Nitrosospira lacus: one gene and its partner. The protein of the gene in region 1 interacts with the protein of each later gene in a pairwise test. Links are inferred from orthologs where the notes say so. Each region holds a gene or a part of one and is shown in the gene's direction. Other genes may lie near its edges.

What was found.
Region 2: the proteins of EBAPG3_RS04105 (region 1) and recJ interact in binary tests that used the Escherichia coli proteins (3 or more experiments, as listed by UniProt). The link is inferred for Nitrosospira lacus from one-to-one orthologs.

What each region holds. Positions count from the first base shown.
Region 1 is NZ_CP021106.3:918,740-925,665, forward strand. The notes cover bases 1-3,086. They hold EBAPG3_RS04105 (DNA topoisomerase III), read left to right. Parts: upstream 1-314; coding sequence 315-2,858; downstream 2,859-3,086. Other genes in these bases: dprA (DNA-processing protein DprA), read left to right, coding at 1-150; EBAPG3_RS04110 (acyl carrier protein), read right to left, coding at 2,959-3,086. Also shown: more of EBAPG3_RS04110, read right to left, coding at 3,087-3,210; fabF (beta-ketoacyl-ACP synthase II), read right to left, coding at 3,228-4,448; EBAPG3_RS04125 (hypothetical protein), read left to right, coding at 5,526-6,605; EBAPG3_RS04130 (nucleotidyltransferase family protein), read left to right, coding at 6,826-6,926.
Region 2 is NZ_CP021106.3:1,205,224-1,212,000, reverse strand. Bases 2,638-5,574 are described here. They hold recJ (single-stranded-DNA-specific exonuclease RecJ), read left to right. Parts: upstream 2,638-3,164; coding sequence 3,165-4,985; downstream 4,986-5,574. Other genes in these bases: mfd (transcription-repair coupling factor), read left to right, coding at 5,192-5,574; EBAPG3_RS05330 (hypothetical protein), read right to left, coding at 5,019-5,198; EBAPG3_RS05340 (DUF1207 domain-containing protein), read left to right, coding at 2,638-3,040. Outside these bases: EBAPG3_RS15265 (PEP-CTERM sorting domain-containing protein), read right to left, coding at 1-175; EBAPG3_RS15260 (hypothetical protein), read left to right, coding at 210-485; EBAPG3_RS05345 (DMT family transporter), read right to left, coding at 1,014-1,346; more of EBAPG3_RS05340, read left to right, coding at 1,799-2,637; more of mfd, read left to right, coding at 5,575-6,777. UniProt on the Escherichia coli protein: Single-stranded-DNA-specific exonuclease.

The sequences.
Region 1 (6,926 bases):
AGATATCTCGGCCATGATGCTGCCGACATCGATACACTGTGCACCCGTAGTGGCTTGACGGCGGAAACGGTATCGGCGATGCTATTGCCGCTTGAACTGGATGGCGTGGTTGCCCTGCTGCCGGGCGGATCCTACCAGCGGCTTCGGTAGCTGCGCCAGAGTCCGCTTGTTCTCGCCATCCGTGTAATCCCGGAAAAGCGGTTGAGCGTAAAGTACTGGTAATTCTTCTTGCGAAAGCTGGGCTGTTGCCGCCCGGCAATAGTGTGTGCTTTCGCAAGACCGCTACCCAATCACGGAGTGTTCACAGGAGTTTCATGGGAAAAACCTTAATCATCGCCGAGAAACCTTCCGTCGCCGCCGATATTGCGCGGGTACTGGGGGGGTTCACCAAGCATACCGACTATTTCGAGAGCGATGAGTACGTGCTGTCATCAGCTATCGGCCACTTGCTTGAGCTGGCGGTACCCGAACAATACGAAGTCAAACGCGGAAAATGGAGTTTTTCCAATTTACCGGTAATCCCGCCGTACTTTGATCTTAATCCTATCGAGAAATCAGAATCGCGCCTGAAGCTTTTAACTAAACTCATCAAACGCAAAGATGTGAACGCGCTTATCAATGCCTGCGATGCGGGACGCGAAGGAGAATTGATTTTTCGTTACATTGCGCGTCATGCGGGAAACAAAAAGCCGGTGAAGCGACTTTGGCTGCAATCGATGACTCCCGCCTCAATTCGCGAGGGATTTACCAAATTGCTTGACGATATCGCTGTTCAGCCATTGGCGGAAGCGGCCGTCAGCCGGTCGGAAGCCGACTGGCTTGTGGGTATAAATGGCACTCGCGCCATGACCGCGTTCAATTCTCAGGAGGGTGGTTTTCATAAGACCACCGTGGGACGGGTACAAACTCCGACCTTAGCAATTCTGATTGAGCGGGAAGATGCGATCAGGAAATTTGTCCCCCGTAGTTACTGGGAGGTACACGGCACGTTTGCCGCCCAAGCAGGAACGTATAACGGACGCTGGTTCGATGAAAAGTTTTCAAAAGACAAAAAAGATAGCGAACAAAAAGCAGAGCGATTGTGGGATGAGAATACGGCTGAGGCTATTCGCGCCAAATGTCAGGATAAACCCGGCATTGTCAGCGAAGAAAGCAAGCCAACCGCGGAAATCTGCCCGCTGCTGTACGATCTCACCAGCTTGCAGCGCGATGCTAACGGGCGCTTCGGTTTTTCCGCCAAAACAACGCTAGGACTGGCTCAGGCGTTATATGAGAAGCATAAGGCATTGACCTACCCCCGCACCGACTCGCGTGCGCTGCCGGAAGACTATATTGCAACCGTTAAGGATACCCTTAATTCACTGGAGAAGACCCGGTATAGCATATTTGCAAAACAGATTCTCAAAGCGGACTGGGTCCAGCCCAACAAGCGGGTATTTAATAATGCGAAAATTTCCGATCATTTCGCCATTATTCCAACCTCGCTCGAGCCCAAGGGTCTGAGCGACGCGGAAGCGAAACTTTATGATCTCGTGACCAAGCGGTTTTTAGCCATTTTTTATCCCGCCGCTGAATTTCTTGTTACAACTCGAATCACCCGTGTAGAGAGCGAGCCATTCAAAACCGAAGGTAAGGTGATGGTCAACCCGGGCTGGCAGACGATATACGGCAAAGAGGCTCAGATGGAGGGCGGGGATGACGACTCGGCTTTGGTTGCGGTCAATCCAGACGAGCCGGTGCTCGCCAGGGAAGTTAACGTCGTGGCCAGCAAGACCCGGCCACCGGCCAGATTCAATGAAGCGACGTTGTTATCAGCCATGGAAGGCGCGGGCAAGCTGGTGGAAGACGAAGAACTTCGGGAAGCCATGAGTGCAAAAGGGCTGGGTACCCCGGCCACCCGCGCTTCCATCATCGAAGGCCTGGTATTCGAAAACTATATGCAACGCGTAGGTCGGGAATTGCATCCCACTGCCAAGGCATTCTCATTAATTACATTGCTGCGCGGACTGAAGGTGCCTGAACTTACCTCACCCGAATTAACGGGTGACTGGGAATTCAAACTGCGCCAGATCGAGCAAGGCAAGCTCGAACGCAACAAATTCATGGAAGAAATTGCGGGAATGACGAGTCATATGGTGACGCAGGCGAAAAGCCATCGTGGTGAAACCATAAGCGGAGATTTTTCCACGCTCAAGTCTCCCTGCCCCAAATGTGGGGGGGTGGTACAAGAGACTTACAAAAAGTTTCAGTGTCAAAAATGCGATTTCGCGTTATGGAAAATTCTGGCTGGCCGACAATTTGAAACGAAGGAAATGGAGCAGTTGATCACCCGCCGCGAGGTAGGTCCGCTGCAAGGCTTTCGTAGCAAATTGGGGCGGCTATTCAATGCCAACATCAAGCTTACCAGCGAATTTGAAATGAAATTTGATTTTGGCGGAGAGAGTGAGGAGGGTGCCGAAACTATCGATTTTTCCGGACAGGAATCGCTGGGAAAATGCCCCCGCTGTGGTGGTGAGGTATTCGATCACGGTATGAGCTATACATGTGAGAAGGCTGTCGGCTCGGTACGCACCTGCAATTTTAAAATCGGAAAAATAATCCTCACGCGTCCTATCGAACGCGAGCAGGTCGGGAAATTGTTACGTACCGGTAAAACCGATTTGCTGCCAAAATTCATTTCCAAGAAAGGGAGGCCGTTTTCAGCTTATCTGGTGGCCGGTACGGACGGAAAAGTGGGATTCGAGTTTGAGCCGAGGGAATCAAGAACGAAAACAACAGCAGCACTCGCGGAAACCAAGGCAGCGAGACCAAAATCCAGGACATCCGCCGTTAAGAAAACCGCTATACGGAAACCATAGTACAAGCCGCGGGCATCGAAGAGTGGTCCGAGGTTTTAGTTTCCAAAGTTTCGACAAGGTTGCTCTGGAAAGCTCCAATGTTGTGTTTAGGCTTTATCCCTCAGGGAGATGGCACCTGACTCTTTTCAATATAAGAAATGATATCCCCGACGCAGGTAAAACCTTTCGCTTCTTCACTATCAAAATTAATACCAAATGTATCTTCCGCATCGAACAAGAGTTGAATCGTATCCATGGAGTCAAGTCCGAGGTCTTCAAATTTTGAAGACCTGTTTATGGTGGAAGCATCCAGGTTCTCCACCTTTGTTGAGATGAACTGTATTACCTTTGCTTCAATATCCGCTGTATCCATAATCGGGTTCCATTCCTTCATTCAAGGGTTGTGAAGATAATACTTGCATTGTTGCCACCAAATCCAAAAGCATTACATAGGCCACTCCGTGGATTCCTCTGCTGTGCGTGGTTGGGTATGTAATCAAGATCGCATTCCGGATCAGCCTCATCAAGATTGATGGTCGGATGTACCGTACCTGTATGAAGGGCCATGATAGTGGCGATGCTGCCGATAGCGGCCGATGCACCGATGGAATGTCCGACCATGGATTTGGTGGCGCTGATGGCAATATCTCCGGCCCGATCGCCAAAGAGACTCTTAATGGCACGGGTTTCTACGATATCTCCAAGGGGTGTGGATGTCGCGTGCGCATTGATATGGTCAATGGAATCAGTATTCATGCCGGCATCCATGACCGCCGCCCGCATTGCCGTTATCTGGCCTTCCATATCGGGCATCACAATATGTGTTGCATCGCAGGCCTGCCCATAGCCAGCAAGGCAGGCATATATTTTTGCCCCTCGAAGCCGGGCCTGTTCTTCCCTTTCCAGGATGAGTATGCCAGCGCCTTCCGCCATAACGAACCCATCCCTGCCCTTGGCGAAAGGCCGGGATGCTCGGGCTGGATCAGTGTTGGACCCGGTGCTCAGCGCGTGCAGGATTTCGAATCCCTTCATGGTTAGAGGCAGTACGCAACCTTCCGCACCCCCGGCAATCACGGCATCGGCTCTTCCCGCCCGCAAAAGGTCAAGAGCCATGCCAATCGCATTGGCTCCGGAAGAGCACGCCGTGCTGCAGGTCAGATTTACCCCTTTCAATCGATGTTTGATTGCGATCCAGGCAGCTGCGGCGTTTGCCATGGTTCGAGGTACCGTGAACGGAGGGATAGGCTGGCCTCGGAACTTGCGCATGGCGGATGATTCAAAGGTGGAGAAACCGCCCATCCCCGAACCTATGCTTACGGCCAAACGCTGCGGTGCGTATGTATCAAGCCCACCCGCATCTTCCAGTGCAAGTCTGGTGGCCAGCAGCGCCAGTTGGGTGAATCTGTCGGTTTGCTCGATATACTTAGCCGTCAGAAAGCTGGCGGGATCGAACCCCGGGATCTCTCCGGCTACTTGAGAGCGCTGGTCAGATGCATCGAAGCCCGTAATTTTCCGGATACCACTGACACCATTGACAGCCGCTGTCCAGAATTGGTCAACGCCTATGCCAATTGGCGAAACAATCCCCATTCCTGTAACGACTATGCGCATACACAATCAGGTGTGTTCATCGGATTCCGGTCTATCGGCACTGCCGCCGTGTCGTGAAGACCCAGGCGGATCGCTTCCTGGATGGAACGCCGGCCACGTTTTTCGGAACCGGAGAAAGCTGATTGATTGCAGTACATAAGAATATTTGGTTGGCTGCGAATCCTGAAATCAAAGGGAATACCGGACTTTCCGGGCCGGTTTCCTGGTTTCTTGAAATCGCGATTTATTGCGCATTAAATATGACGGGGAACAGGTACCTCAATATAGCCCCCATGATCCAGATAATTAGTATTAGACTACCGATAACGGCTAATCCCTCGGAAATTGCCGATATGAGCGTTGCGCCAAGACTATCGAATTCCTGTTGCCCGGCTTCGTTACGCCGGCGGACTCGACGTTGTCTCACCCACATCTGCAGCATAAAGACGAGAGGGATGAGAGCCAGAGAAATTAACAGGTTATATTCAGGACTATCCATTAATCATTAACCTCTTTGTAAAGTATTGCCAGGAAATTTTAACTATTTTCTTGTAGCCTGGAAGGCTGTGAATAATCAATTTTCCTCCCTATTTTTTCGCTTGCGCGCGACCATTTCTTAAATAGAAGGAAACAACGCCTCTCTTTTGAAGATTCAGAGGAGCGTTATCGCCTCCGACCTGCTTGCTCGCAAATCAAGCGCCTTAGTCGCAAGTAAATGATATCGCAAATGCCCCAATGGTAAAATTAACAAATATATGAGTTCAATCTCCAATTGCGGCCCGGTGTGCAACAGGAAGCTTGTTGAAGCGCCGTTTGCCGTTAATCAGCAATTATAATAGCACACGTCGTCAATGCGCCATCGAGTTAACGCGCTGAGCGTTGAACGGACGTTGATGACGGGATAAGTCCGAATGGACGTAACTCGATAACTGATCAAAATTTGATGAATTTCCAACTGGATACTCTTGTCTTCCGACATACAACATTTGGGGTAGTGGCTTCTTTGATTATTCCTATTTCGTCATGAATGAAAAGCCCGGTCTATCGATATGGGGCACTGTAGTTGTGCGTCCGGTCACAAATTATCGTGAGATGGGAATGTTTATCGATATCCCATGGCGCATTTATGCAGATGACCCGATGTGGGTACCTCCCCTGCGTCTGGAGCGGCGCCTGCATTTCTCCAGATTTAATCCGTTTTTCAAGCATGGGGAATGGCAAGCATGGATTGCATATCGAAATAATCAGCCCGTGGGAAGGATCAGTGCTCAAATTGATCAGCTGCACCGGGAGCGCTATGGTGCGGATACCGGTCATTTTGGCTTGCTGGAAGGCATAGATGACACGGAGGTTTTCGCGGCGCTTGTGCGCACCGCCGAGGAGTGGCTGGCTGCCCGGCATACCAGGCATATCAGCGGACCGTTCAATTTATCCATCAATCAGGAGTGTGGTGTTTTGGTAGAGGGTTTTGATACGCCACCGATGGTGATGATGCCGCATTCACGCGCATGGTACGGTAAATTACTTGAAGAGCAAGGCTACCAACCGCTGAAGGATCTGCTTGCCTATTGGGCGGAGATTGACCATAAGATGCCCCGATTGATGAGCAATGTGATTGAAAGATTTTCCAAACAGGTACGGTTACGGAAACTACGCCGTGACAAATTTGACGAAGAGATGGAAATATTGCGTGATATATTCAATGATGCTTGGTCGGAGAATTGGGGCTTCGTTCCTTTTACCGAGGCCGAGTTTGCCGAGCTTGGCAGCAGTCTTCGCTTACTCGTACCCGACGAGTTTATTCAGATTGCCGAGGTTGACGGTCGCCCGGCGGCATTCATGGCGGGATTGCCCAATCTTAACGAGATATTCGCGGAGCTTAATGGCAGTTTGTTTCCGTTCGGGTGGATTCGAATGATCAAATACCTTAAATCCAGAGGAGTTCGTACCGGCCGGATACCGTTGATGGGGGTACGCAAGCAATTTCAGAGTTCGCCGATCGGCATGGCGCTGGCGATTATGGTAATCGATGCGCCGCGGCAGGCAGGGCTTTCCAGGGGAATCCAGGCGGTTGAACTGTCATGGATACTTGAGGATAACAAGGCAATGCGGGGAATTCTGGATTACCTGGGCTGCCGGCAGTACAAACGTTACCGGATTTTTGGCAAGACCTTGTAATCGATATATGACAGACACCATAGTATGAGAGTTAAATCCAGATAATCAATAGGACGCGAGATGATGGTGAGGCAGGTTGCGAGATGGTTTTGTCGGCTGGAAGAAGTCCATGGCTTGGACTATGGGAACCGGGCAAGCGGCGGAAATGGCCGCAAACTGACTGCCAGCATTTGGGCAGGCTCGGAGAGCTGTCTAATGGATTATCTGGTTAAAGCCCGCGATGAATAAAGTTGATCAATTTACCGCTATCGTGCTGGCCGCAGATCGGACAGCAGGTGACCCGGTCGCGGCTGAAACAGGCGTGGCCTGCAAGGCGTTTGC
Region 2 (6,777 bases), 290 kb from region 1 along the record:
CTCCCCCTCCAGATCCGCCCCCGCCGCCAGGCACCCCACCCCCCAGGCCACCCTCCCCCTCCAGATCCGCCCCCGCCGCCAGGCACCCCACCCCCAAGTCCACCACCGCCAGCCCCTCCGCCGCCCCTTCTGCCACCCACACCAGCCAGACCACCCCCTCCGGCGCAAAGGTCATCTTCCCGGAAACCAAACCTTTTCGACCGTCCATAATGCCGTGGCAGGCACTCGTTTCTCTGCCGTTGCAATACCGGGGAGGGATTGTCAGCGTGATGCGATTGGGCCTGCTGGCCAGCGCCTCCCGGCATTTCTACAACGGGTCTCCAGTCCGTCGGGTCGAGGCTCAGGGTGACAAGAAAGCCAACAATTGTATTTTCATCCTCGCTCCCTCCAATATCTTCATCGTTTGCGGCAATCTCGCCCAAGGGAAGATCGAAGGTTGTATAACCGGCGGCGGGCGAGCTCAGCAACGGCGTTGCAAAGGCTGAGTAGAGGCCATAAAGCAAATCGAGTCCGATAAAATTACCTAACAGATTATTTCTGTCGATATTCTCATTCCATACGGAAGGACTCACAGGAAATAATACGTTACCTGGCTCCGTGCGACCCATGCTGCCATCATTGTAATTCGGGAAAAAAGTATGTTCAGCTGCGACGCCCGCCACATCGGCTCGCAACATGGGCACAGCGTAGGCGTTTGCCGAAAATAAAACAACCGGCGAGGCCGCTAAGTACAATAAGAATTTTGCGGTGTTCATGATATGAATATCCCGATGCATGCTAGAGGCTTTTACGCTAAAACCCAGCGTTGAGCATGCTTGCATCGTAGCAACTTTAGCTGCGGACACAATTGGACGTTGGTACACCTTGCAGCCCGCCGGACTTGAATCCAGGCGAATACGCGATAGGGGTTAGGAAAACTTTGAGGACTTTGAAGGTCAGTGGTAGTTGATGGCCGGGAAAACAGCAAATATGGGACCAGACGGTTTGTCCGCCAATTCCTTTGAGTCAGGTCGCTAATGTATAGCCGACTTGGAAAATGCCTGCAAAACAACTACACCGGCAATGATAAGCGTCAGCCCAATGATAGCGGGGGTATCGAGCGATTGTCCAAAAACCAGCCAGCCAACGAGCGTGATAAGTACGATGCCGGCACCGGACCAGACGGCGTACGCGACTCCCACCGGAATAGTGCGCAAGGTCAACGACAGGAAGAAAAAGGCAATACCGTAACCCGCCACCACCAAAAGCGAGGGCCATAACCGTGTGAAACCATTGCTCGCCTTCAAGGCGGAGGTCGCCACCACCTCACTGACGATTGCGACGGAGAGAAAAAGCCACTGCTTCATTGCTGAGCTCCTGACAGACGGGCCCCGACCAAAAAACCGATATCACCTCCCCAACAAAACAGAGACTTGCAATAGCGGGGGACAAAGGTCACATTGAATTCATGTCACCAAGTTTCTTGGATTTAGCAAAAATTCGCAAGAAGTCTGCCACTTTCCTCGGCGACACGATGACCGCTGTTCACCTGAATGCTTTTTCATAAGCTGCGCACTTCCTGCTGAGCGGAGTAGAAACATCCCGCGATTCATAACAAAACAAATCATAGACTGCTGCGAAATCGGATTATCGGCCGGCACGAATAGGAAACCTGGCGCCGGCAATTTTAATTATTGGTAATACAACCATGTGTGGCAGCGTACCGACCAAATCCCATCTTTTCATTAGCATTTTTTAGTTACCGGTTCGCTTGAACCAAAAAAACCGTTTCCAGATCACTTAAGTCAAGGGGTGAAAAATGCCAAGAAAAAAAATGCTCGCACTCTCCGGGTTATTCAGGCCCTATGGTAAAAAGATGGCGGATGCTTCATGGTTTTTACCCATCATTGCAATCGTTCTATTTCATCCGTCCATTGCCAGCGCCGCAATACCTGATGATTCCTATATTGCGGGGTATGCTGCAGGGATTCTCAAACGGGATTTCAAACTCGATTTCTCTTCCCTTGTTGTACGAAATGGCGTTATTACTGTACCCGTAGGTGATTTAACGCCTGAAGACCGGGTACAAATTTTGCAGATATTATCGGAAATCCCTGGGGTTACCGGTGTGACAGCGCTGGAAGGCACCGACAAGCAGGTTATGACCGCAAATCCCCAAATCACGCAGGCAGCAGATAAAGGACTGGCGAGCACCAATCAGGAGGTTATAGCCGATTCTTCAACGCCTGGTATCCGGAGCACTCCCGAAGGTTCACCGGAAACAGTTTTTGCGACAGGCTTTCTACCCACGGGTCATTTGTTTAAACCATTACTGGCTGATCCGCGGTGGGCTCACTTCTCAGCCGCCTATCGCAACTATATCGGGAATAATATTGATGGAAATAACAATGGGGCTGTCAGTTTCGGTGAAACGATACCGTTTTATCGGGCCAATCTGGGAAAGTCCACCGTGCAATGGGAGACAGGTCTTCAGGCCGGCGTCTTCAGTGATTTTAACCTGGATGCACGCTCATCCGATCTCATCAATACAGATTTTATTGCATCGGTTTATGCGAGCGCTCGCGCGCGTCAATTCTCTGCTTTTGGACGTATCTTCCATCAAAGCTCACATCTTGGCGATGAGTTCCTGCTGCGAACCAGATTGGAGCGCATAAATCTTAGCTATGAGGGGGCTGATCTAAAGCTTTCGTACGAGCTTCCATATGGAGTGCGGGTTTACGGTGGAGGGGGTGGTATTTTTCATAAACAGCCATCGACAATCAAGCCTTGGGTAATCCACTATGGAATAGAATTCAGAAGTCCTTGGCGTATTGATTTTGCGGCAATGCGGCCGATTCTGGCGATCGATATGAAAAACTGGGAACAAAACAATTGGAACATCGACGTATCCGCCCGAGCCGGATTCCAGTTCGATAATTTCCAGGCATTCGGGCGCAAGCTTCAGTTCCTGGTGGAATATTTTCACGGCAATTCTCCAACCGGCCAGTTTTATAGGGAAAGGGTCGAATATCTGGGTATCGGAGCGCACTACCATTTTTAAGTCCAATATATATGGATGAATGAAGGACGAGGAAATCTTTCTCGTCGCAGGTTACTGGCAAGAGGCACGTATAAAGCGGCAGGCGTTATACTAGATGCTGGAAAAAGGTTTCAACATCTAGCGCATGCCCAACATCATCATTCGCAATTATCCGCCGCATGCCTTCGATGCGCTCCTCCGATACGGCTTACATCCGGTATTGGCTCGCATCTACGCCGCACGTGGCATCGAAGAGCCTGATCAACTCGACGTAGCACTGTCGCGACTGATTCCATTTGAGCGCCTCAAGAATGTTTCCATCATGGCGGCACGCCTGGCCGACGCAATCCTTGCCCGGAAGCGCCTGTTGATCGTTGCCGATTATGACTCGGACGGCGCCACTGCTTGTGCTGTTGGCATACGTGCGCTGAGGAAATTTGGCGCAACGGTGGATTATCTTGTTCCCAATCGTTTCGAATATGGTTATGGTCTCACGCCGGAAATCGTACGGCTTGCCGCCGCCACCGCGACCCGCCCGGACATCCTCATAACGGTAGATAATGGCATCGCCAGCGTGGAAGGTGTAGCGGAAGCCAATCGCCTCGGCATGCAAGTGTTTGTGACCGACCATCATCTGCCCGGGGATGAACTGCCGGATGCCGCCGTTATTGTAAATCCCAATCAGTGCGGTTGCGATTTTCCCAGTAAGCACCTTGCCGGGGTAGGAGTGATATTTTATCTGATGCTGGCGCTGCGAGCGGCGTTGCGTGCCAGAGGAATATTTGCGCCTCCACAAAAAGAACCTAATCTGGCCAGCCTGCTTGATATTGTCGCATTGGGTACCGTGGCCGATGTGGTGAAACTTGATGAGAACAATCGTATTCTGGTGCGGCAAGGCCTGCAACGCATCCGCAATGGACTTGGCTGCGCGGGTATCAACGCCCTGCTGCAAGTCGCGCGGCGTGATTTCCGGCGGGCCTCCGCCTACGAATTGGGTTTCATGCTGGGGCCGAGATTGAATGCCGCGGGACGGCTCGACGATATGGCGCTGGGTATTGAGTGCCTCATCACCGATGACGAATCTCGCGCCTCGCAAATTGCTTTGCAACTGGACGCGCTTAACCGTCAACGCCGGGAAATCGAAGCGAATATGCAGGACAGCGCGCTGGTCATGCTGGAGACCGCGCTTTCCGCGCAGGATGCGCCTGATACGGCGCAAATCGCTCCTGGCAAGACTCCGAAAACTCATAGCTTGAGCCTGTTCGATCCCGGTTGGCACCAGGGCGTGATCGGTATACTCGCTTCGCGCATGAAGGATAAATTTCACCGCCCCGTTATTGCATTTGCACCTGGCAGCAATGGTGAAATAAAAGGTTCGGGAAGATCCATTACGGGATTCCATCTGAGGGATTCACTGGATCTGGTCTCCAAGCGTTATCCTGGCTTGCTGCTCAAGTTTGGGGGTCACGCGGCGGCGGCGGGACTGACGGTACGTGCCAGCGATTTTGAAAAATTTCGCGATGCTTTCGAGCAAATCGCACAGGCGTTGCTTACCCCTGCTGATCTCACGCTTAGTATCGAAACCGATGGCAGCCTGGGTGAATCCGAATTGAGTCCGGAGCTGGCGCGGCATCTTACGGAACAGGTATGGGGACAGGGCTTCACCCAGCCCGCGTTTACTGCCCGCTTCCGGGTGGAAACGCAGCGCATAGTGGGGGAGAAGCATCTGAAGCTAAAACTGAGGAAACAGGAAACGCAACCCGCAGAGCCGGGATTGAACAAATCAGGTCTTCTCTATGACGCCATGTTATTCTTCCATACTTCCCCGCTTCCGGAAACGATAGATGCTGTTTACAGGCTGGAAATGAATGAGTTCAACGGCGTCTCCGCCCTGCAATTCATTCTGGATCATTGGTTTCACCCTGAATCCGATCCAAAAGTTGAAGCCTTATCATTGGCTTCCTGAAGCCAAGAACCTTGATGCGCGCCCATTTTACATTCACCCCTCGATCTTGATCAGCTGTTGATCACCTTTTCCTGCAACGGTCAGCCAGCCACCGTGTATCGTGATGAAGAAACCAGGCTGATAACTGACGTATAAACTTCTTTTCAATGTAGAGCGATGGCGTTTATCATTCGCTGCCCGTTGACAATAGATAATAGTATCCGCAGATGCCATTCAAGCTGACGATTCCCGCGCCCAGATCAACAATTCGCTATCCCCATTTTCACGGTTCTTGCGATGCGCTCGCTCTCGCCCAACTGGCACGGCAGGCAAAACCGGTAGCGATTATTACGGCGAGCGCACTGGCCGCACAGAGATTGCTGGAAGAAATACCTTTTTTTTCACCCGAACTAAGAATCCATCTGCTGCCGGATTGGGAAACACTGCCGTACGATACTTTCTCACCCCACCATGACCTGATTTCCGAACGGCTCTCCACGCTTTATCAGCTCATGAGCGGCGCTTGCGATATATTGATCGTCCCCGTCACCACTGCGCTATATCGTATGCCGCCGCGAGAATATCTCGCCGCACATACCTTTTTTCTCAAGAGGGGAGAAACGCTCAATTTAAGCGCGCTGCGCAGCCAGATGACTCTGGCGGGCTACACGCATGTCACCCAAGTGCTTTCACCGGGGGAATATAGCTTGCGTGGTGGCCTGATCGATCTGTTTCCGATGGGCAGTCCGCTGCCTTACCGCATTGATTTACTGGACAACGAAATTGAAACTATCCGCACATTCGACGTGGATACTCAGAGAAGCGTCTATCCCGTCAGCGAAATTCGATTATTGCCTGCGCGTGAGTTCCCTTTCGACGAAGAGGGCCGCGCTTGTTTTCGAAGCAATTTCCGCGAAAAATTTGAAGGCGATCCATCAAGAAGCCGCATTTACAAGGATGTAAGCAAAGGTGCCGCGCCTGCGGGTATCGAGTATTACCTGCCGCTCTTTTTCGCCCATACTGCGACACTGTTCGACTACTTGCCACACATGACACCGCTATGTCTTCACCATGATATCTACCCCGCAGTCGAGAATTTTTGGCACGACACCCAATCCCGTTATCAGCTGCTACGCGGCGACCATGACCGGCCGCTCCTGCCACCGGGAGAACTGTTTGTCACGACGGAGGCTTTTTTCGGCGCGCTAAAACCTTATCCTCGTATTGAAATCCCATCCGAGACTCAAGGCTCGAATCCCAATATCCAGAATTTGACCCGTTCGCTGCCGCCCCTGCAAATCGACCGCCGCGCTGATAATCCCGCGGAAAGACTTGCTGGATTTATTCCGGAATTCGCCGCCAGCTTCAAATTCCCCGCAGGGCGAACATTGCTGCTGGCGGAAAGCCTTGGCAGACGGGAGCTAATCCTCGATCATCTGAAGCAATATGGGTTATCTCCCGATATTTGCGATAGCTATGCACAATTTCTGACGAGCACCCAGCCTTTTATGCTCAGCGTTGCGCCGCTGCATAACGGATTTATACTTTCCGCTGAAGGCATGGCCTTCATCACCGAGAGTGAACTCTACGCAAGGCATCTGCATGGCCGCCGTGAACGTGATTCGCGCAAAACCACAGCGGTGGGTGATGCAATGCTGCGTGATCTCTCCGAAATCAAGTCCGGGGATCCAGTGGTACATGAACAACATGGTATCGGCCGTTATCTTGGACTGATAAGCATGGATGTGGGAGAAGGCGCAACAGAGTTTTTATCGCTTGAATATGAGGGGGGAGACCGGCTTTATGTACCGGT